DNA from 3 places in the Serratia plymuthica genome. Region 2 is predicted to be linked to each of the others. Evidence: predicted binding sites of a transcription regulator. Region 2 holds the regulator's gene; each other region holds the start of a gene.
What was found. The regulator Fur, encoded in region 2, represses iron uptake genes when iron is present. The targets are predictions, from matches to a motif close to ATAATAATGAGAACNACTATCAA.
Positions count from the first base shown of each region.

Region 1 (6,672 bases), 1.7 Mb from region 2:
GCGAAACTGCCCTTTCCTCAAAAATCGTACCCCAGGGTCGCCACCACAGAACGTTCCGCTCCCCAATAGCAATAACCGGTACCATAACAGGCCGCGACGTATTTCCTGTCGGTCAGATTATTGACGTTCACCTGAACGTAGGCACCTTTCAATGACGAATTCACGCCACCGAGATTCATCCTCGCCGAAGCATCCACCAGCGTCACCGAAGGAATCCGTAGCGTATTTTCGTTGTCTGCCCACTGCTTGCCGATATAGCGTACCCCCGCGCCAAGATCCACACCGAACCCGGCCGCGTATTTACCCCACACAGAAGCCATTTGGTCAGGCGCCAGGTTCGGCGTATTGCCGCTGTTGCCATCGATGGCGTCTTTAAACTTCACTCTGTTGTAACTATAGCCGGCAATCAGATCGAAACGTTCGGTGATCTTGCTGCGGGCTTCCAGTTCAATGCCCTGCGAATGCACTTTGCCGGCCGGCAGGTAATAACTTTGCTGCACGACTCGGTTGGCAACGTCTTTCTGCGTCAAATCGTACAATGCCACGCTGTAGATCGATGCACTGCCCGGCGGTTGATATTTCAACCCCACCTCATACTGCTCACTGGTGCTCGGTTTCAGCATGTGTCCGTTTTGATCGGGCAGTGCCTCGGGCGTTACTGCGGTACTGTAGCTGGCGTAAGGTGAAAGGCCATTATCAAAGTGGTACAACACAGAGGTGCGGCCACTGAAATTATCATCGCGGCGCGCATCGCGGGTACCTGTGTTGAGCGTCGTATTTTTAGACTCGATGCGATCGAAGCGACCGGACAAGTTCAAAGACCAGTTCCGTAAGCTGATTTCATCCTGCAGATAAACGCCGGCTTGCTCGTAGTGGCGTCTGGAGTCGGTATGCGTCAGGCCGGTTAACGCCGCCCCGCCGGACACGCCAGTATAAGGATTAAGCTGCGATGCGGCGGCAGACTCTTCCCACAAATTATTGCGAAAACGCTGGTAATCCAGGCCCAACATGACCTTATGATCCAGCAGCCCGGTGGCAAAGTCGGCTTCCAGTTGGTTATCGACGGCAAAGGCGTCCAGCGAAGTAGCCGAGCCGCTGTAATAACGGTTCAGCAAGCGATGATCGTCATTCCAGCCAATTTGATACACCTGCTGCAACTCAACATTGGAGTGGGTGTAACTGGCATTCTGACGGAAAGTCCAGACGTCGTTAAACGTGTGGGAGAAAGCATAGCTGTAGATCTGCTCCCAGCGCTTGAACACGTTTCGGTTGCTCTCTCCGTCAAAGAATCCGCGTCCCAGTTTATCGCCCGAGCGGGAATAGAGGCTGCCATCTGCCGGCACGGCGCTATGATAGCCCCCGGACGGATCCTTCTGCAGGTAAGCTTTAAGCAAGAGAGAGGTATTTTCATCCGGCTGCCACAGTAATGCGGGGGAGATGGCATAACGCTCTTCACGCTGATGGTCATACATGGTTTCGCTGCTGCGCGTCATGCCGATCAGTCGGTAAGCCCACTCATCAGATAGCGGACCGGTCACATCGAAAGCTCCGCCCTTCGTGCCGTTGTTGCCCGCCATCAGGTTCACGTGCCCTTCCGTGGCGAACTGAGGCCGCTTGGACGTCAACGCCACCAGCCCACCCGGGATACTTTGTCCGTACATCACCGAAGAGGGTCCTTTGATGACATCGACACGTTCCAGGAACCAGGGATCAATCTGCAGTGCATTATAGGTGCCACCATCGCTCAACAGCCGCAGGCCGTCAAGGAAGGTGTTATTGACGTCACCGCCATGAAAACCGCGCAATGCGATGGTGTCATACCGGGTGGCCCCACCGGAAAAGTTGGTGAAAACGCCCGGACTGTATTTCAGCGCATCGTTAACCGTCTGGGCATTCTGATCGGTCATCTGCTGACGGGTAACGACCGAGACCGACTGAGCCGTCAAGATTAAGGGTCTGTCGGTTTTAGTCGCTCCCTGGCTGGTCGTCGCTTGGTAGCCCTGCGTCGCGGTTTCCGCCGTATCGGCAGGTTTGGCAGTGACCAGCAAAGTATCTTCAGCGAGCGACGTCAGCGGCAGGAACAGGGTGAACGCGCATAATCTGCGCGACAGTGTGGCAGGAAAAGGTATCGGCATCTCTTATAACCCCTGGTAAATACTCTAAATCACACCGATAAGCTTCTCCGTCAGCAGCGACGTCCGACAACGTTCGAAGAGGATCTATCGATGTAGTGAATGAAACAAGAAACGAATATTAATGATAATCATTATCTTTATCGATAAATAATTTCAAACATGAGGGCGCTTTTTATGAACCACTAGCGTGTTTCAGCGCAGTTGAAAATCCATGGATAGGTTGTGGGTTAGAACCTGCAATGAGAGGCATAAAAAATGCCAGCGCGAGGCTGGCAACAAATACGGGAAGCAATGTGAGCAATGTCGTGCCGGCTTGGGTGGCGCACAAGGAGACAACCCTTTTTCTCCCTCACTGGCGACAAAATGATAACGAATCTCATTATCTTTTACAAAATGCTTTTACTTGCTTCGTCATGGAGCCATCAATGCTCTGCCCTGCCAAACCGCCGATATAGACCCACAATTGCAAAAAAAATGGTCACCACCAGAACATTGATCGAAATCCATACTATTAATATGGGCACAGCGGTTTGATAGAGCGGAATGCCCCTCGCGGCCGAGAAGGGATTGATATGCAAAGACCTGATAAGAAAGAAGGGATTCAGATTAAACCATTGGCAGAACAAAGCTATCAACGTTGGCGGCAGGAAAAAATAAAGTCCCAACGTGGCGACCAGTAAACATACTGTCGAACGACTGTTTTTATAATTTTTCATCTCACTATCTGCCATTACTCTTTCGCTGAAAACGCCCTGGCCGTTGTTGTTTGAACAGACCCAACAAGGGTCAAATAGTTCCCCTTTTGCGGTAAAATAAAGCCTGTTTGGCGTTTAATTTTCATTTAGCTACCTGATGCTATAACGCTATTCAGCTCAGGAGGCTCTCATGATATCGGACTATCGCCCTATCCCGCCAAACAGCAAAAAGCTCAAAGTCATCTATGGCTGGTACATATATGCCGTCTATACGCTGTTGATCTTTAATATCTACCTGGCGGTGTATAACGTCTGTGTCAGACACCCCATTGAATCGCCGCTGATCTCATGGCTCCATAGCCTGTTCATCGCCTTTATGCTCTACCAACTGCTGAAAAAACGAGCGCGTTTCGCCTGGCTGATGCTGGCCTATTTTATTCTGATGCGGCTGTATTACGCCAACGTGTTGCATATCGAATTTAATGCCTGGAGCCGCGGGTTGGTCTTCGCGATCCTGACGGTCTTGCTCACCGGCACGGTTGCGCTGGGGCAACTCGCGACGCCACCGTTGCGTCAGGATTGGCTGGCACGCTTGGGGTGGCGGCAATGGGCTACGTTGGCCGGTTTGTCCGGGGTACTGACGCCGTTGATTACTACCGATTATCTGAGTTGACGGCAGTCGTTATTTTGGAATATGCGGTTCGGAGATATCAACCATGCGGCACAGCTTGGTGTAGTTACTGGATTGTTCGCACAACTTATCGGTGACGTAAACACCAAGATAACCCAGCACCAGCACATAGCCGGCCATGCACAGAATAAAAATAAACGTTCTCACCGATAGAACCAACCTGACAATAACACCTTGAGCATCATACCTTGATTTTCCTGCTTTAGACCATTTCAAAGTATTTCAGAAATCTGCTGGTCATTTCCCGCCAGCGAATGTTATGTTATTACATATCAAAACAACATTTACAGATACGCTAATGGAAACCCAAAGCCCACCGTTACTCACCGTAGAACATCTGACACTGTCGATTAACGGGGAAGTCAAAATCAGCGATCTGAACTTCACCCTGCATGCCGGCGAGCGGCTGTGTCTGCTGGGCGCATCCGGCTCAGGCAAGTCACTTACCGCCGCCGCCATTTTGGGCACGCTGCCCTTTGACGCAGCACTCAGCGGATCGATACGGCTGCTGGGGCAGGAAATCAGCGGCCAACGTTTACAACAACGCAAATCCTTCGCGATGGCGGCCATTTTTCAAGATCCTTTTACCAGCCTCAATCCTCTGACCACCGTGGGTAAACAACTGATCATGGCCCTGCGTGGCCGGAGCGGCATGAACAAAGAGCAGGCCCAATGCTGCGCCTCCGAGTTGTTGGCCGTGCTGGGCTTACCGCCGGACACGATCATGATGCGCTACCCGGGACAATTATCGGGTGGCCAATGCCAACGAGTCTGCGCGGCGCTGGCGCTGAGCGGCGAAAAAAACCTGTTGATAGCGGATGAACCCACCACCGCGCTGGATATGGTCAGCCAGCAGCAGTTAATCGATATCCTGAAGCGCTATACCGAGCGCCCCGCCGCACCGGCGCTGCTGTTTATCACCCACGATCTTTCCGTCGCCGCCCGCCTGTGCCAACGTGCCATCGTGCTGGCTAACGGCAAGATAGCCGAGCACGGATCTATCGCACAGCTATTGCGCCAACCTGTACATCCCTACACCCAGCGACTGGTTGCCACGGCGCTGCGCCCGGCATTCGGCCCGTCAATGAGTATGGCGGGATAATCCAGTGAATCACTCGCCGGTCAACGCCACACTGCCCTTTATCAGCCTGCAGAATGTCTGTCGGCAATATACTCCCGCATCGGGTGGTCTCAGCCCTACCGACCTGAATCTGCATGCCGAAGAGCGCATCGGGCTGGTTGGCTGTTCCGGCGCAGGCAAATCCACTTTGCTTAAACTGCTGTTAGCGCTAGAGGCGCCGGATTTCGGCCATATCTTCTGCCAGGGCACAACAATTCGCCCAGCGTCCGTTAGCCGGCTGCGCTGGTACCGACGTTTGGTGCAGTATGTTCCGCAAGACGCCCATGCCTCGCTCAATCCGCGCCATACGGTCGCCGAACTGATTATCGCTCCCCTACGCCAACTCGGTTTGCCGCAGGATCTGGGTATCACTGCCGAGCGAGCGCTGCGTCAGGTTGAACTGGATGAACACCTGCTGTACGCCAGACCGGGCCAGCTTTCCGGCGGGCAGGCACAGCGGGTAGCGCTGGCACGCGCCATCGCGCTGCAACCCCGTTTTTTACTGGCCGATGAGCCGGTCAGCGGTCTGGACCAGCCCTTGCGCCGGCAGATCATCAACCTGCTCGACCGTATTGCCCATCAGCAAAGAATGGGAATGTTGCTGGTCTCCCATGATATTTCGTTGGTGGCCGCCTTATGCCAACGCACGCTGGTGATGGACCACGGCGCCATCGTGGAAGATCGCCCAACCCGGGATCTGCTGCAAACGCCCCGGCATGTCGCTACCCGTGCTTTGATCGCCGCCATCCCATCTTTGCCCTCTTTTTAGCCCTGAGATCCTGAGGAATTTTGCATGCTGAACCTGCGCTTTATTGGCCCAACCGGCTGCCTGCTTGCCGGCAGTCTGCTGCTTGGCGGCTGCTTTGAACCTGCAAAGCCGAAAGAAAGTGCCACCGAAGAAAAACGTATCCGGCTGGCCATGCTTCAACCGCCCCGTTCCGGGTTAACGCCATTGAGCGATGACGCTTTTAAACTCTCGCGCTGGAGCAATGCCGAAACCCTGGTGGTGTTGAACGCCAATGGCGATGCCGAGCCGTCGCTGGCGACTGAATGGCAGCAAATAGATGACCGCCGCTGGCGCTTTGTGCTGCGTCAGGGCGTCATTTTCCATGACGGCAGCCTAATGACGGCGCAAAGCGTAGTGCGTTCACTTTCGGCAGCGATACATGCCGCGCCAAAACCGCGCATTCTGGACGGCGTTGAGCTGTCGATCGCCGCCGAAGGCGATAGCGCCGTGGTGATCACTACCGCTCATTCTGATCCCCTGATTCCGCAACGGCTGTCCAGCCCGCAACTGGCGATCCTCGCCGAACGGGCCTATGCCGCCAACGGCGTGGTTAATCCGCTGCAGGCCGGAACCGGTGCCTTTGTGCTGACGGAAATCAACGGCACCAGCAGCGCAAGGCTAAATCGCTTTGACGGTTACTGGGGCGAGAAAGCCGCCGCACCGGGGATCGACGTCAGTTTTGTGCCGGACAGCAATGCGCGTGCCGCCGCCCTGCGTACCGGCAGCGCCGATCTGGTTGAGGCGCTGCCGGTATCGCAGTTGCCGCTCATTGACGCGAGGCTGATCCACGAAGTCCCGATGCCGCGTACCAATACGCTATATCTGAATACTCGCCTCGGCGCTTTCCGCGATCCGGCGATGCGCGCGGCAGCGGCCGCGGCGGTTCAACGCCAACAGTTGGTGGATAACGTCTACGAAGGCCGTGCCGATCTTGCCGCCGGGTTGCTTGGCCCGGCGTTGCCCTGGGCCGCCTCATTGCGGCAACCGCAACCGGCTATCCAGCCGACGGCGGTAAAAGGCCAGACCATTACCCTGGCGACCTTCAGCGATCGGGCAGAGCTGCCCGAAGTCGCGGTTTATCTGGCTCAACAGCTCAGCGCCGCCGGCTTTATAGTCAAACAGGAGGTGCGGGAATACGCCCACATTGAAGCCGATGCGTTGGCGGGCAAATTCGACGCGTTCATTTTGTCGCGCGCCACCGTGTTGGATTCCGGCGATCCGGTGGCCTACATGTACAGCGATTT
Region 1 covers NZ_CP068771.1:2,721,570-2,728,241, forward strand. The annotation lists gene JK621_RS12605 (TonB-dependent siderophore receptor) at 18-2,135, opposite strand; gene JK621_RS12610 (hypothetical protein) at 3,021-3,503, shown strand; gene JK621_RS12615 (hypothetical protein) at 3,513-3,668, opposite strand; gene JK621_RS12620 (ATP-binding cassette domain-containing protein) at 3,820-4,623, shown strand; gene JK621_RS12625 (ABC transporter ATP-binding protein) at 4,628-5,410, shown strand; gene JK621_RS12630 (ABC transporter substrate-binding protein) at 5,435-6,672, shown strand, end outside.
Region 1: a site for Fur is predicted at 2,251-2,273, ahead of JK621_RS12605 (TonB-dependent siderophore receptor). Genes of this name have one in related genera too.

Region 2 (6,672 bases):
GCGCTCTGAACACTGGCGGCAGGCGCGACGCGCAATGGCTGGCCTGCGGTAAACTTCAACATACGGCGTAAAATATCGGACGCGCTCTCACCAATATGTTGCGTGTGGCTGGCAATATAGCGGTAAAGCTCTTCGTCGACTTCAATAGTTTTCATCTTTATCCAGTACTGTTTTTTTCTACTTAGAACCTGAAGCCAGATCCTGCATTCAAGCCATGGGATTATAAGGTTAAAAGCGCTAGAGCGAACACAACTATGTGTCTGCGGGCGGAAAATGCAGACTAATACCTATAGTCGGCGCTGCCAAGCCCGAACCTCGAAAAATCCGCGATATACCCTATGGATTTCAAGTTGCCGCTAACCAGGCTGCTGCCTGAAAGGCGACGGGTATATTCGTCGTGTGTTTTAATCATGATACCCTAATCTGAATCTCTCTCAGTATGAACTTCGCCATGAAATTACATTATCAACTGCTGGCCACCGAGTCCGCCGCCCTGCCGGTCGTGCTGATCCACGGGCTGTTCGGCAATCTGGACAACCTTGGCGTGCTGGCGCGCGATCTGAATCAACGGCACAGCGTGATTAAAGTCGATCTGCGCAACCACGGCCTTTCGCCGCGTTCTGCGGTAATGACCTATCCCGAGATGGCGCAGGACCTGCTGGCGCTGTTCGATGAGTTGCAGTTGGAGAAAGCGATTGTGATCGGCCACTCCATGGGCGGCAAAGCGGCGATGGCGCTGACGGCGATCGCCCCGGAACGGGTCGAAAAACTGATCGTTATCGACGTGGCGCCGGTGGATTACCGCACTCGTCGCCACGACGAGATTTTCGCCGCCTTAACAGCGGTGAGCGCGGCCGGCATCACTCAACGCCAGCAGGCGGCGGAATTGATGCGCAGCTACCTGCAAGAAGAAGGCGTGATCCAGTTTCTGCTGAAGTCCTTTCATCAGGGCGAGTGGCGCTTTAATCTGCCGGTGCTGATCGACCAATACGAAAACGTCACCGGCTGGCAGGAGGTTCCCGCATGGCCGCACCCGACGTTGTTTATCCGCGGCGGCCTGTCCCCCTACGTTCAGGACAGCTATCGTGAAGATATCGCGCGCCAGTTCCCGCAGGCGCGCGCGCACGTGGTTGCCGGCACGGGCCACTGGGTGCACGCGGAAAAACCGGAGGCGGTACTGCGTGCCATCCACCGTTTTCTCGGCGAAGCCTGAATAAAAACCGCCCACTGGCGAAAAAACGCGCTAAAGATAACGGCTTAGCGCGTTTTCGGTTCAGTTAAACATTGTCGTTGCTCTATCTGCTGGGGTAATATGGCGCGCTATAATTTTGCCGCCCTGCTCTGCGTGTTCAGTAACGTCAGGCCGGGGGTGAATTTGGGTTAGGGTTTATTGACCCGAAGTGTGTTAACCGAACCGTCCGGAAGCGTATACGCTTTTTGATGCAAACTCCCTTGCAGTACCGCTACCTATGGCAAAAGAACAAACGGATCGCACGACGCTGGATCTGTTCGCAGATGAACGCCGTCCGGGGCGCCCGAAAACCAACCCGCTATCCCGAGATGAACAGCTTAGAATCAATAAGCGTAATCAGCTTCGACGCGATAAAGTCCGTGGCTTACGGCGCGTGGAACTGAAAATCAACGCGGATGCGGTGGACGCCCTGAACAAACTGGCGGAACAGCGTAATATCAGCCGCAGCGAGCTTATTGAGCAAATGCTGCTGGCACAACTGGCGGATGAACAGCCGGAACATTGATCTTTGCAGCCGCACATGCGGCACGGTGTTATGGATGACACCGATCAACACCGTTTTATTCCTCCCGGCATCGCATAAACGCGATAAAACCCCGGGGTAAATCTCTGGCATGATACGCACTTACCGGTAAGAGGCAGATTCTTGCCATGTCATCATTTTAATCGGTGTTATCGCGTTCAACGCTAACATCGTGCAATGCAATTAATTGAATTTAAAGGTTATACGCGATATGGCTAATGTAGGCATTTTCTTTGGCAGCGACACTGGCAATACCGAAAACATTGCCAAGATGATCCAGAAAATTCTTCAGCAGCAGTTTGGCAAAGAGGTGTCGGAAATCCGCGACATCGCCAAAAGCAGCAAAGAGGATCTGGAAGCTTTCGACATTCTGCTGTTGGGTATTCCTACCTGGTACTACGGCGAAGCCCAGTGCGATTGGGATGATTTCTTCCCGACGCTGGAAGAAATTGATTTCAACGGCAAGCTGGTTGCGCTGTTCGGTTGTGGCGATCAGGAAGACTACGCGGAATATTTCTGTGATGCGATGGGCACCATCCGCGACATCATTGAGCCACACGGCGCCGCGATTGTCGGCCACTGGCCGACCAAGGGTTACCACTTCGAAGCATCGAAAGGTCTGGCGGACGACAATTTCTTCATCGGCCTGGCGATTGACGAAGATCGTCAACCGGAATTGACCAACGAACGCGTCGCAGCCTGGGTGAAGCAGATCAGCGAAGAACTGAGCCTGGCCGATATCGTCGGCTAACCCTCAAAGGTTGAACAAAAGCCCTGCAAAGTGCATAGTGTTGCCAGCAGGGCCGTTCATCGGCAGCACGGATTTCTGCAATAGAAGCTACATGTTTGTAACTTCCCACATCGTCAAGGTAGACTGAGATATCGGTTTATCCCATCCATCAAGACGTTGCGTGTGTAACATGCAATTGTGCCATGATATCTTTGTTAACAACCGGCGGTTTCCATTTAGGGCAACCGGTTCTATAATGACACGCAATTAACTCTTTGTGCCGACCGATGCCACAGGCAAAAATGCCTCAACTTGATTAGCATAGTAACAGGACTGAATCCGCATGACTGACAACAACACCGCATTGAAGAAGGCCGGCCTAAAAGTCACGCTTCCGCGACTCAAAATCCTGGAAGTACTGCAAAATCCGGAATGCCATCACGTCAGTGCGGAAGATTTGTACAAAAAACTGATCGACATGGGCGAAGAAATTGGCCTGGCGACGGTTTACCGCGTACTGAACCAGTTTGATGATGCCGGCATTGTAACCCGTCATAATTTCGAAGGCGGCAAGTCCGTGTTCGAATTGACCCAACAGCATCACCACGATCACCTGATTTGCCTGGACTGCGGCAAAGTGATCGAATTCAGCGATGAGTCTATCGAAGTGCGTCAGCGTGATATCGCCAAGCAGCATGGTATCAAGCTCACCAACCACAGCCTGTACCTGTATGGTCACTGTGAAATCGGTGATTGCCGCGAAGACGACACCTTGCACGACAAAAAATAATGCCCTCAACCGGCATTGAGAACCGCCTTAACGGCGGTTTTTTTATGCCTCCAGGCAGGGATAAAAAAATCCCCGGACAGGCCCGGGGAAAATCACATCCGAAAGACAACAATTGCAGCGGCACTTCTCCGCGGTACTTCTCTCACTACCCACTGACACTCACTTCACCGTCAACTCACCCGCCGACACGCGGATGGGTAAACTCGTCACAATGCATATTCAAGCAACAGCAGCCGATCGAAGAAAATCGGCCAGGCATCGTCGAAAACGCCGCGAACGCGGAACCCTTGCTTCAAGTAGATTTGGCAGGCATCGCTGCTTTGCCATACGCACAGCACGATATGTTTCGCCCGGCGCTGCTGCGCGCGCTGCTTAATCAGAGCAAACAACGGGTTAAAATAGCCCTGCCCGCGAAACCGGCTCTCGATGGCCAGGCTGCAGATAAAGTAATCGTCCTCCGTGCACTGCGTTCGCACAAAACCGTCGTAGGCCTCATCCAGCGGCTTTATTTCATCGCGATATAGATAGCTCGCCTCAACGCCATATAACTCGTCGAGACTCGCCGCAGTGAAAAATCCGACAAACGCCCCGCACCGATCGTAAGCCAGGGTAATCAGGTCCAGATAGGGGTCGATATTTTGCGCCTGCTGCAGAGAGACCAAACCCATCCCGGCCGGGTTGCCGGCGGAACAATACTCCAGGTAGCTGGTGGCAAAAATCAGCTTCGCCATGCGAGTCTTGTCCGCGTCGTCCGCCTGGCACCCCGGCAGAAAATGCAACCCGCCCTGCGATAGCGGCAATACCGCATCGCCCGCGCCGACGGTTGGCCGCCAGTAATGGCCCTCATCGATCTGCCGTCGGTTATCGGCTATCAAATACTCGCCGAAAAGCCGGTTCACCCGATCCAGCGCGCGATCATGAGACAGCACCGAATAGTAATGGTAGTGATCGATATCGGACCTTATCTGCGCCGGATAGGCCATGCGCGGCACCTCATCGACGGTAAATATTTCCGCATGGCGCGCCAGGTCCATCGGTTGCTCAAGCTGCCAATCCACCTGCTCCAGCCGATCAATGCATTGCCGATAGCTGCGCAGTTCCTCCTCCCCGAGCGGCAACCTCTCATTGGTGATCACATCTTCCAACAGGCGCATGCCGCGGATACCGCAGGTCACCGCCTGCGGAACAGCGTCATAATGAACCCCATGATCCTGGCAAAAACTATCGTGGCTGAGGAAAGTCCTGCCAATGTGGCGGCTCCACAACAGATAAAACGCATCGAACAACTTTCTTTCATAGATGGGGTTTTTATCCGGCACGTCACCGGTTTGCGCCGCATGGATCCGATCCAGGCCCGCCAATATTTTGCACAGCGACCTATCGCCGCTGCGGCCAATGATCATCCCGGTTTCATCAAGAAACAAATTCAACCCGCTGACGTGGCTGACTTCGCCATCGGGCAGGAGCTGAAGGTAATCCGGCACTTCCGGCTTCAGCAGGAAAAACGTCGCCGAACGGTGCGGAAGGGTGTCGATATCCATGTACATTCCGCCCATTTCAATCAGGATCAAAAAGCGAAAGTAATCAGAAAGCGTGGCGTAATAGCGCTTATCATGGAGCACGTGGATAAAACCCAGGTTGCCGCCGACCCTTTTTTGCGCCAGTTCACTCAGCGAATGCACCTGCAACCGGTGGTTGCCGGCATCGAACTCCCCCAGCAGCCCGCCTTTCACTTCCGCCGCAGGGGTAAAATACGCCTCGTTTTTGAGTTGCCGCGCATCCCATACCCAGAGCATCCCGGTCCATTCGTCGGCGATTGTGCTGCGAACAGCCTGCTGCGCATCTCCCCATTGGGAGATAACCTCTCTGGCATCGTCTGGAATGGCGCCGCCCAGCCAAATGCGGTGCAGCAATTTTTCCTGCGCGGCCAACTGGCGCGTAGGAACGCAAAATAATGAGGAGCACTGCGCGGCATCGAATAAATGCCCTTGTTCAGCCAGCCACGCCCGCAGTTGGCCAACCCCTCGCCGGTACTGCCCCAGCAACGCCGGGGAACGCTGGCGCTGATATTTCACGAACGCTAACTTCAGATTATTAATCCAGGCCTCGTAGTCGGCGCGAAACAGGTCATGCCGCATCAATCCCAAACGCTCGTCATCAAGCTTCATCGTCAGCCTCCCGCCTGCGGTGAACAAGATCCGTATCCCTGTGGATTTTTGCTCTGCCAATGCCAGGCGTCGCGAACCATTTTTTCCAGACCTCTCTTGGCTTGCCAGCCTAATTTTTCCGCCGCCAGCGTCGGATCAGACCAGCACTCGGCAATATCTCCTGCGCGGCGCGGGTTAATTTGATAGGCGATTTTAAATCCGCAGGCGTGTTCAAATGCCTGGATAATCTCCAGCACCGAATAGCCTTTGCCGGTGCCCAGGTTATACACGTTAAAACCCGGCCGCAGATTATCCAGCGCTTTCAAATGCCCTTCGGCCAGATCCATAACGTGAATGTAATCACGCACCCCGGTGCCATCACTGGTGGGATAGTCATTGCCATACACCGGCAACACCGCAAGTTTGCCAATAGCCACCTGCGCCAGATAAGCCAGAAGATTATTGGGAATGCCTGCGGGGTCTTCACCGATCAACCCCGACTCGTGCGCCCCGGCCGGGTTAAAGTAACGCAGCGCGGTGATCGCCATCTGCGGTGCGGTTCTGGCGAACTCCGCCAGGATCTGCTCCACAATCAGCTTGGAAGTGCCGTAAGGATTTGTCGTCTGCCCGACGCGGCAACTCTCCGTCAGCGGGGTATATGCCGCTGGCCCGTATACGGTGGCGGAAGAACTGAAAATAAATTGCCGAACCCCGGCATGGCGCATTCTGTCCAGCACGATCAGCGAGCCGGAAATATTATTTTGATAATACTTCAGCGGCTCTTCGGTAGACTCGCGAACCGACTTCAACCCCGCAAGATGAATAACCGCATGAATATCATGCCGGCGAAAGAGATGATCCAGTAAATGATGCTCTTGAATATCCCCCTGATAAAAAATCACTTTCTTACCGGTCAGCCTCTCCACTCGAAACAGCGATTCCGGTGAACTGTTGGACAAATTGTCCAGCACGACAACGTCCTCTCCCCTTTCCAGCAATGCCAATACGGTATGCGAGCCGATATAACCGGCGCCGCCCGTCACTAATATAGCCATCATGTATCCTTGTTTGTGTTTAAAAATAAACGACTCACTCAGAAACCACTAAACTTCCCGAACGTTACACCCCACGGGCAAAGCAATTAAAAGCAGTAACACGGCTAACAGATAAACGGAGGAATGCGGCCCGTACTCGGTCAAAGCGCCTTGTAATATTCCGGCCAGGATCACG
Region 2 covers NZ_CP068771.1:1,025,501-1,032,172, reverse strand. The annotation lists gene seqA (replication initiation negative regulator SeqA) at 1-155, opposite strand, end outside; gene ybfF (esterase) at 440-1,213, shown strand; gene ybfE (LexA regulated protein) at 1,470-1,757, shown strand; gene fldA (flavodoxin FldA) at 1,987-2,526, shown strand; gene fur (ferric iron uptake transcriptional regulator) at 2,849-3,295, shown strand; gene JK621_RS04845 (glycosyltransferase) at 3,502-5,463, opposite strand; gene galE (UDP-glucose 4-epimerase GalE) at 5,466-6,497, opposite strand; gene JK621_RS04835 (MFS transporter) at 6,546-6,672, opposite strand, start outside.

Region 3 (6,672 bases), 1.5 Mb from region 2:
TTGTAAACAGCTCTTCTCCTTATCATCGGGGTAGAAAGTCAGCAGCATAAATTATATAAATGATAAGTATTACTATTTAAAACCTAGGGACTTCCTTTATGAAGACGAATCTGATCTTCGGTCTGGCGCTGTTCGGGCTAGCGGCAATCAGCGCCGCTCACGCATCCGATACCGGCTGGCCGCGTAACATTGCAACCTCACACGGCGTGGTCACCCTCGATCAGCCCCCTGCCCGCATCGTTTCTACCAGCGTTACCGTCACCGGCACCCTGTTGGCCATCGACGCGCCGGTGGTAGCCAGTGGGGCAACCACGCCCGGCAGCCGTCTGGCGGACAAACAGGGGTTTTTCCGTCAATGGAGTGACATCGCAGCACGGCGCGGCGTCAAACGTCTGTACGTCGGCGAACCCAATGCGGAAGCCGTCGCGGGGGCTGCCCCCGATCTGATTATCATGTCAGCCACCGGTGCCGATTCCGCCCTGCGCCTGTACGATCAGCTCTCTGCCATCGCCCCGGTGCTGGTGGTCAATTACGACGACAAAAGCTGGCAGGAACTGGCCGCAGAACTGGGCCAGGCCACCGGGCATGAAGCCCAGGCGCATAAGATCATTGGCAATTTTGATGCGCGTGAAAAAGCGCTGAAACAACGGATGACCCTGCCTGAACAACCGGTCTCCGCGCTGGTGTTCGGTTCGGACGGCAAAACCGCCAATCTGTGGACCGCCGAATCGTCCCAGGGGCAGATGCTGAAACAGCTCGGTTTCACCCTGGCGGTGCCGCCCGCCAAATTGAACAACAGCCGCAGCATGGGGGTGCGTAAGGACATCATTCAGTTGAGCGGCGAGAACCTGGCGGAAGGCCTGAACGGCCAGACGCTGATGCTGTTCGCCAACGGCGACGCCGACACGCAGCGCCTGCTGGCCAATCCTTTTCTCGCTCACCTGCCGGCGGTGCAACATAAACGGGTTTACGCGCTGGGCAACGATACCTTCCGGCTGGATTATTACAGCGCCGGCAACTTGCTGACGCTGTTGGAAAAACAGTTTATTTCTCGCTAGTCTCGCTGGCGGGCCGGAGGCTTTCTTCCTGCCCGCCGCTGCCCACCTGGCGCAAGCCGCGCATGGCGAAAGCCAGTACCACACCCAGCACCGCTACCCCAAAACCAAAATGGGTCGACGTCATCGCCGGCAGCATAAACGCCCCCATTGCCCCCAGCAGTAACGCCCCCAACGCGTCGCCCACGACGTTTTGCGCCGTCCACAGGCCATTGATGCGCCCCAGAAAGGCATCCGGCGTCAGGTTCTGAATCAGCCCGTATTGCAGCAATGAGTTCACCGCGCTCAGGTAACCAAAAATCACCAGGAAAAACAGCGCTAAACCGTACCACGGCATCAGACCGAACAGACCGATGGCGACGAACGCGCCTATCGCCGTCGTCAACATCATCCAGCCCGGCCGCGCTACGTGAGCGACCCGGCCGCTGGTGAACGCGCCGATCGCCGCGCCGAGCGGGACGGCGGAATACATAAAGCCCAATTGCGTAGCGCTGACGTGCCACATGCCGGACATCGCCGGATATAACACCCGCACAGCACTGGCCATGGTCAGCAGCGCGCCGATCAACGCCACCATGCCGATTACCCGGTTGCGGAACAAGAAGCCGAAACCACCGACCAACGCGCGCAGCGGGTGTTCGCGCGGTTGTGGCGGCGGTGCTAACTGCGGCAAACGCAGCAAGGGGATCAACGTCAGTAAAGTGCCCAGCGCCGCCAGGCCGTAGTTCCACATCACGCCGGAGTGAGCGATCACCAGGCCCCCAATCGCCGGCGACAGAATCGAGCCAAAACGCACCGTCAGCATACTGATGGCCCCGGCCTGGACGATGTTTTCACGCCCCACCAACGCCGGCGTGGCGGCCAGCAGCGCCGTCACCCCGACCGCACCGAAGAAACCGTCCCACACGGCCAGCAAATAAATCGCCGTCAACGATGGGGCCGGCAAGGCGGCATTCAGGCACAGCCCGATAAAACCAATGCCGCAGGTGGAACGAGCAAACAGGATCAAACGGCGGCGCTCGTAGCGATCGGCCAATACGCCCCCCATCAGCAAACCGGCAAACATGCCGCTGCCCGCCAGCGTTACGGACAGCCCGACCAACAGGGTCGAACCGGTCAACGCCTGGATCTGAACCGGGATCGCAATGGCCATCAATCCCAGCGCCAGAATGGAAATAAAACGCGCGCAAAATACGGCGCGAAACGCGCCATTGGTCTTAAGCAGGCCAAAATCCAGCAAAACAGAGGGCTTACTCATCAGCTTTCTCACCACAACGTAGGAAAAGGGGCAGCGTCTATAGCCAAAATAATTGGAGCGGCATCACGGCGGCAACCAAGCGCATCCCCATGAACGTACAGGAAATACGTGATTGGGGGTAAGTGCGGGCAGCCAACACAGATGCAGCTTCAAGAATGAAGGGTATGTGCTGCAATAGCGAAGGAAGTCATGGTAACATAGATGAAAGCAATCGATAATGATAATAAATATCATTTATATTCAATTAAATAACGGATTGTTATGTTACGGATTACACGCAATGGCACACCGTCCATTCCGGCCCCCAGGGATCGTCTTGTTAGCGGCACCTCCCACTCATTTCGTCGCAAACTATGTGGTTTGCTGCTTGCCGTTTGCGCGCTGTTGGCCATCATGCTGCTCAGCCTGTCGCTCGGCGCTAAATCCATCCCATTTGATACGGTTATCCAGGCGCTGAACGGTCAATGCCGTGGAGCGGACTGCACCATCATTACCGAAGCCAGGTTGCCGCGCACGCTGGTGGGCGTATTGGCCGGCATTGCGCTGGGCCTGTCCGGCGTATTGATGCAAACCCTCACCCGCAACCCACTGGCCGATCCGGGCATTCTCGGCGTGAATGCCGGGGCGGGATTTGCCGTAGTACTGAGCATTACCTTCTTTGGTGCCGCCGAGGTTAGCCAATACCTGTGGTTCGCCTTTGCCGGGGCGATGCTCGCTGCACTGCTGGTCGCGTTGATCGGCGCTCTGGGCGGCAGCAGCCTGAACCCGGTTCGCCTGACGTTGGCCGGTGTCGCCCTGGCGGCGGTGCTGGAGGGCATGACCTCCGGGATTTCTCTGCTGAACCCGCTGGTGTTCGATCAACTGCGGTTTTGGCAGGCCGGTTCGCTGGATATTCAAAATATGCAGGTGGTACGCACCGTCACCCTGCCGATCCTGCTGGGCACGCTAATCACGCTGTGGATGAGCAAATCGCTTAACAGTCTGAGTATGGGCAGCGAATTGGCCACCGCGCTGGGCACCGGCATCGTCCGCACCCAATTGCTGGGCCTGCTGGCGATCACCCTGCTGTGCGGCGGCGCCACCGCCGCCGTCGGCCCGATTGCCTTCGTCGGCCTGATGATGCCGCACATTGCCCGGCGGTTGGCGGGCTCCGAGCTGCACTGGATGCTGCCGTGGACACTGGTCTTGACCCCCATCCTGCTGCTGAGCGCCGATCTGCTCGGCCGCTTTCTGGTGGCCGGCGAGCTGCGCGTTTCCATCGTGACCGCCCTGATTGGCGCCCCGCTGCTGATCGTGCTGGTGCGCCAACGCCATATGTTCAGGAGGCAACGCTAATGTCGATGCTGGCTGCCCGTCTGATGACCAGTCAAAAATTGCGTACCCTGCCGAGGCCGGCGCTGACCGCGTCGATGCTGGCGCTTGCCTGCGCGGTACTGGCGATTTACGCCTTAGGTTCCGGTTCCCTTTCGCTGAACGCCACGCAGGTGATCGACGCTCTCCTCGGCAAAGGCCCGGCAAACCTGACGGTAATAGTCACCCAGTGGCGTCTGCCACGCGTCGCGATGGCGTTGCTGTTGGGCGCCGCGCTCGGGATCAGCGGCGCTATTTTCCAGTCTCTGCTGCGCAACCCGCTCGGCAGCCCGGACGTGATTGGCTTCAATACCGGCGCCTACAGCGGCGTATTGGTAGCCATAGTGCTGTTTAACGGCGGCGTTATCGGCATCACCTCCGGGGCGCTGGCTGGCGGCCTGCTGACCGCCGCGCTGGTTTATCTGCTGGCATGGCGCAACGGCGTCGAGGCTTTCCGTTTGATTATCGTCGGCATCGCCGTGCGCGCCCTGCTGGTCGCCGGCAATACCTGGCTTATCATCAGCGCCTCTCTGGAGTCCGCCATGACCGCCGGGCTGTGGAGCGCCGGGTCTCTTAACGGCATAAGCTGGGCGAAAAGCCTGCCGGCGCTGGCCGCGATCGCGCTGTGCTGCCTGCTGTTGCTGACGCTGTCACGCCGCATGCGGCTGCTGGAAATGGGCGACGACACCGCCTGCGCCCTCGGCGTGCCGGTGGAACGTTCGCGCCTGCTGCTGCTGCTGATCGGCGTAACGCTGACCGCTGCCGCCACCGCCGTGGCCGGGCCAATCTCCTTTATTGCCCTGGTGGCGCCGCAGATTGCCCGCCGCTTGTGCGCCAACCGCAGCGTCCTGTTGCTGACCGCACTGACCGGCGCGCTGTTGCTGCTGATCGCCGATGTCGCCGCCCAGCGCCTGTTTATGCCTTATCAATTGCCGGTAGGCGTGCTGACCGTCAGCCTCGGCGGCATTTATCTGATTTGGCTGTTAATCCGTGAGTCACGAAAAAAATGAATGCTGATCCCCTGCTGCCCGCGCCGCTGCGCGCTGAACATCTGACGCTTAGCTATGACAAGAAAATCGTCGCGTGCGATCTTTCCGTCGCCATCCCCCAGGGTGAACTGACGGTGATTATCGGCCCAAACGCCTGCGGTAAATCTACCCTGCTGCGCACCCTCAGCCGCCTGATGCAGCCGCAAGCCGGTACGGTCTGGCTGAACGGCAAGCACATCAGCGAATACGCCACCAAAGAGGTGGCGCGCCAATTAGGCCTGCTGCCGCAAAGTTCGACCGCCCCCGGCGACATCACCGTCTTTGATCTGGTGGCCCGCGGGCGCTACCCGCACCAGCGTCTGTTTAGCCGCTGGCGCGAAGAAGACCAGCAAGCGGTGGAGCAGGCAATGCGTTCCACCGGCGTGTTTGAACTGGCCGAACAGCCGGTGGATACGCTTTCCGGTGGGCAGCGTCAGCGGGTCTGGATTGCGATGGTGCTGGCGCAGCAAACGCCGCTGCTGTTGCTGGATGAGCCTACCACCTGGCTGGACATTAGCCATCAGATCGACCTGCTGGAGTTGATGCGCCAGTTAAACCGTGAAAACGGCCACACGCTGGTGGTGGTGCTGCACGATCTCAACCACGCCTGCCGTTACGCCACCCATCTGATCGCCATGCGCGACGGCAAAGTCGTGGCCGAAGGTGCGCCTAAGGATATCGTGACGCCGGAGTTGATCGAAGACGTGTACGGCCTGCGCTGTATGATCATTGACGATCCGGTTTCGCACACGCCGTTGGTGGTGCCGCTAGGTAAATCATAGATATTGTGGGGGCCCAGCATGCTGGGCCCGTGAGTTTGATGACAACGTGGTCTTTGAACCCGAGATACCCGGGCCTGGCGCACCGAGGGGCCATTATGGGACACATCCATGTGTCCCACCCTTCGGGCCGACTGAACGTCGTTCCAATTTGCTCCCGGCAAATTGGTCGGCGGACAAGCCGCTACGACCCCTTCGGCACGCTCTCCCTAATAACGGGCTTTGTCAGCAGTCTGAAGGGCGAATCTATTCGCCCCCTACTGTCACTGGGTATTACAAAGCTCGAAGTATGCGGTTCAGCAACGGCCCCAGCACCTTAAACGAGGCCGGCGAGACGATATCCACATGCGCGCAATCCAGTTCATGAACCTGTAGCGCGTCCACATATTCCGCCCAGGTTTGCTGCACGTCCATCCCTTCCTGCAATGTCTGACGCGCGACAAACAGCGTCGCCTGCCCGCTGAAATTCGCCGTCTGGGTCGCGGAAAGCAGACGTACCGAATCGGCATAGTTGGCTTCGATATTGTCGAACATCGCCACCCGGGTTTCGCCCAGTGCCGGATCCAGCGTATCTTCCGATACCGCCAGAAACTGCTGGCGTTCGCGCTGCACTTCTTTCAGCACGTTGTCATCCAGCATCACGTCCCAGTTTTGCGTTTCCGGCGGGTAGGTATCCAGCAGGCCGAGGAAGGCCACCTCTTCGCCCCGCGCCTGCAACCTGGCGGCGATCCCCTGCGCCAACGTGCCGCCCAGCGAATAACCGATAAAGTGGTAAGGCCCCTGCGGCTGGACCTGCAATACCGTCGCCAGATGCGCCTCGCAAACCTGATCCATATTCTCGCTGAGCGCCAGCGGGCCATCCGGACGTGGCGATTGAATGCCCACCAGTGACCAATGTTGATCGATATAGCGCGGCAACACGCTGAACTGCCAGGAGAATCCGGAAGCCGGATGCAGGCAGAACAGCGTCGGGCCGTCGGTGGTACGCAGCGGCAATACGCTGTCGAAACCGGTTTGGTCGGCTTCTTCCTGCGTGCGCTCTTGCGTGAGCAGTTGCGCCAGTTGCTCCACCCGGGAAGCGACCATCACCTGCCCTACCGAAACCGCCTTGCCCAACTCGCGCCGCAGCTCCGCCGCCAGCCGCATCGCCAGCAGCGAGTGGCCGCCGAGGGCGAAGAAATCATCGTCGGCAAATACGGTTT
Region 3 covers NZ_CP068771.1:5,005,744-5,012,415, reverse strand. The annotation lists gene fepB (Fe2+-enterobactin ABC transporter substrate-binding protein) at 99-1,058, shown strand; gene entS (enterobactin transporter EntS) at 1,045-2,313, opposite strand; gene fepD (Fe(3+)-siderophore ABC transporter permease) at 2,575-3,648, shown strand; gene fepG (iron-enterobactin ABC transporter permease) at 3,648-4,673, shown strand; gene JK621_RS23225 (ATP-binding cassette domain-containing protein) at 4,670-5,473, shown strand; gene JK621_RS23220 (enterobactin synthase subunit F) at 5,744-6,672, opposite strand, start outside.
Region 3: a site for Fur is predicted at 2,531-2,553, ahead of fepD (Fe(3+)-siderophore ABC transporter permease). Genes of this name have one in related genera too.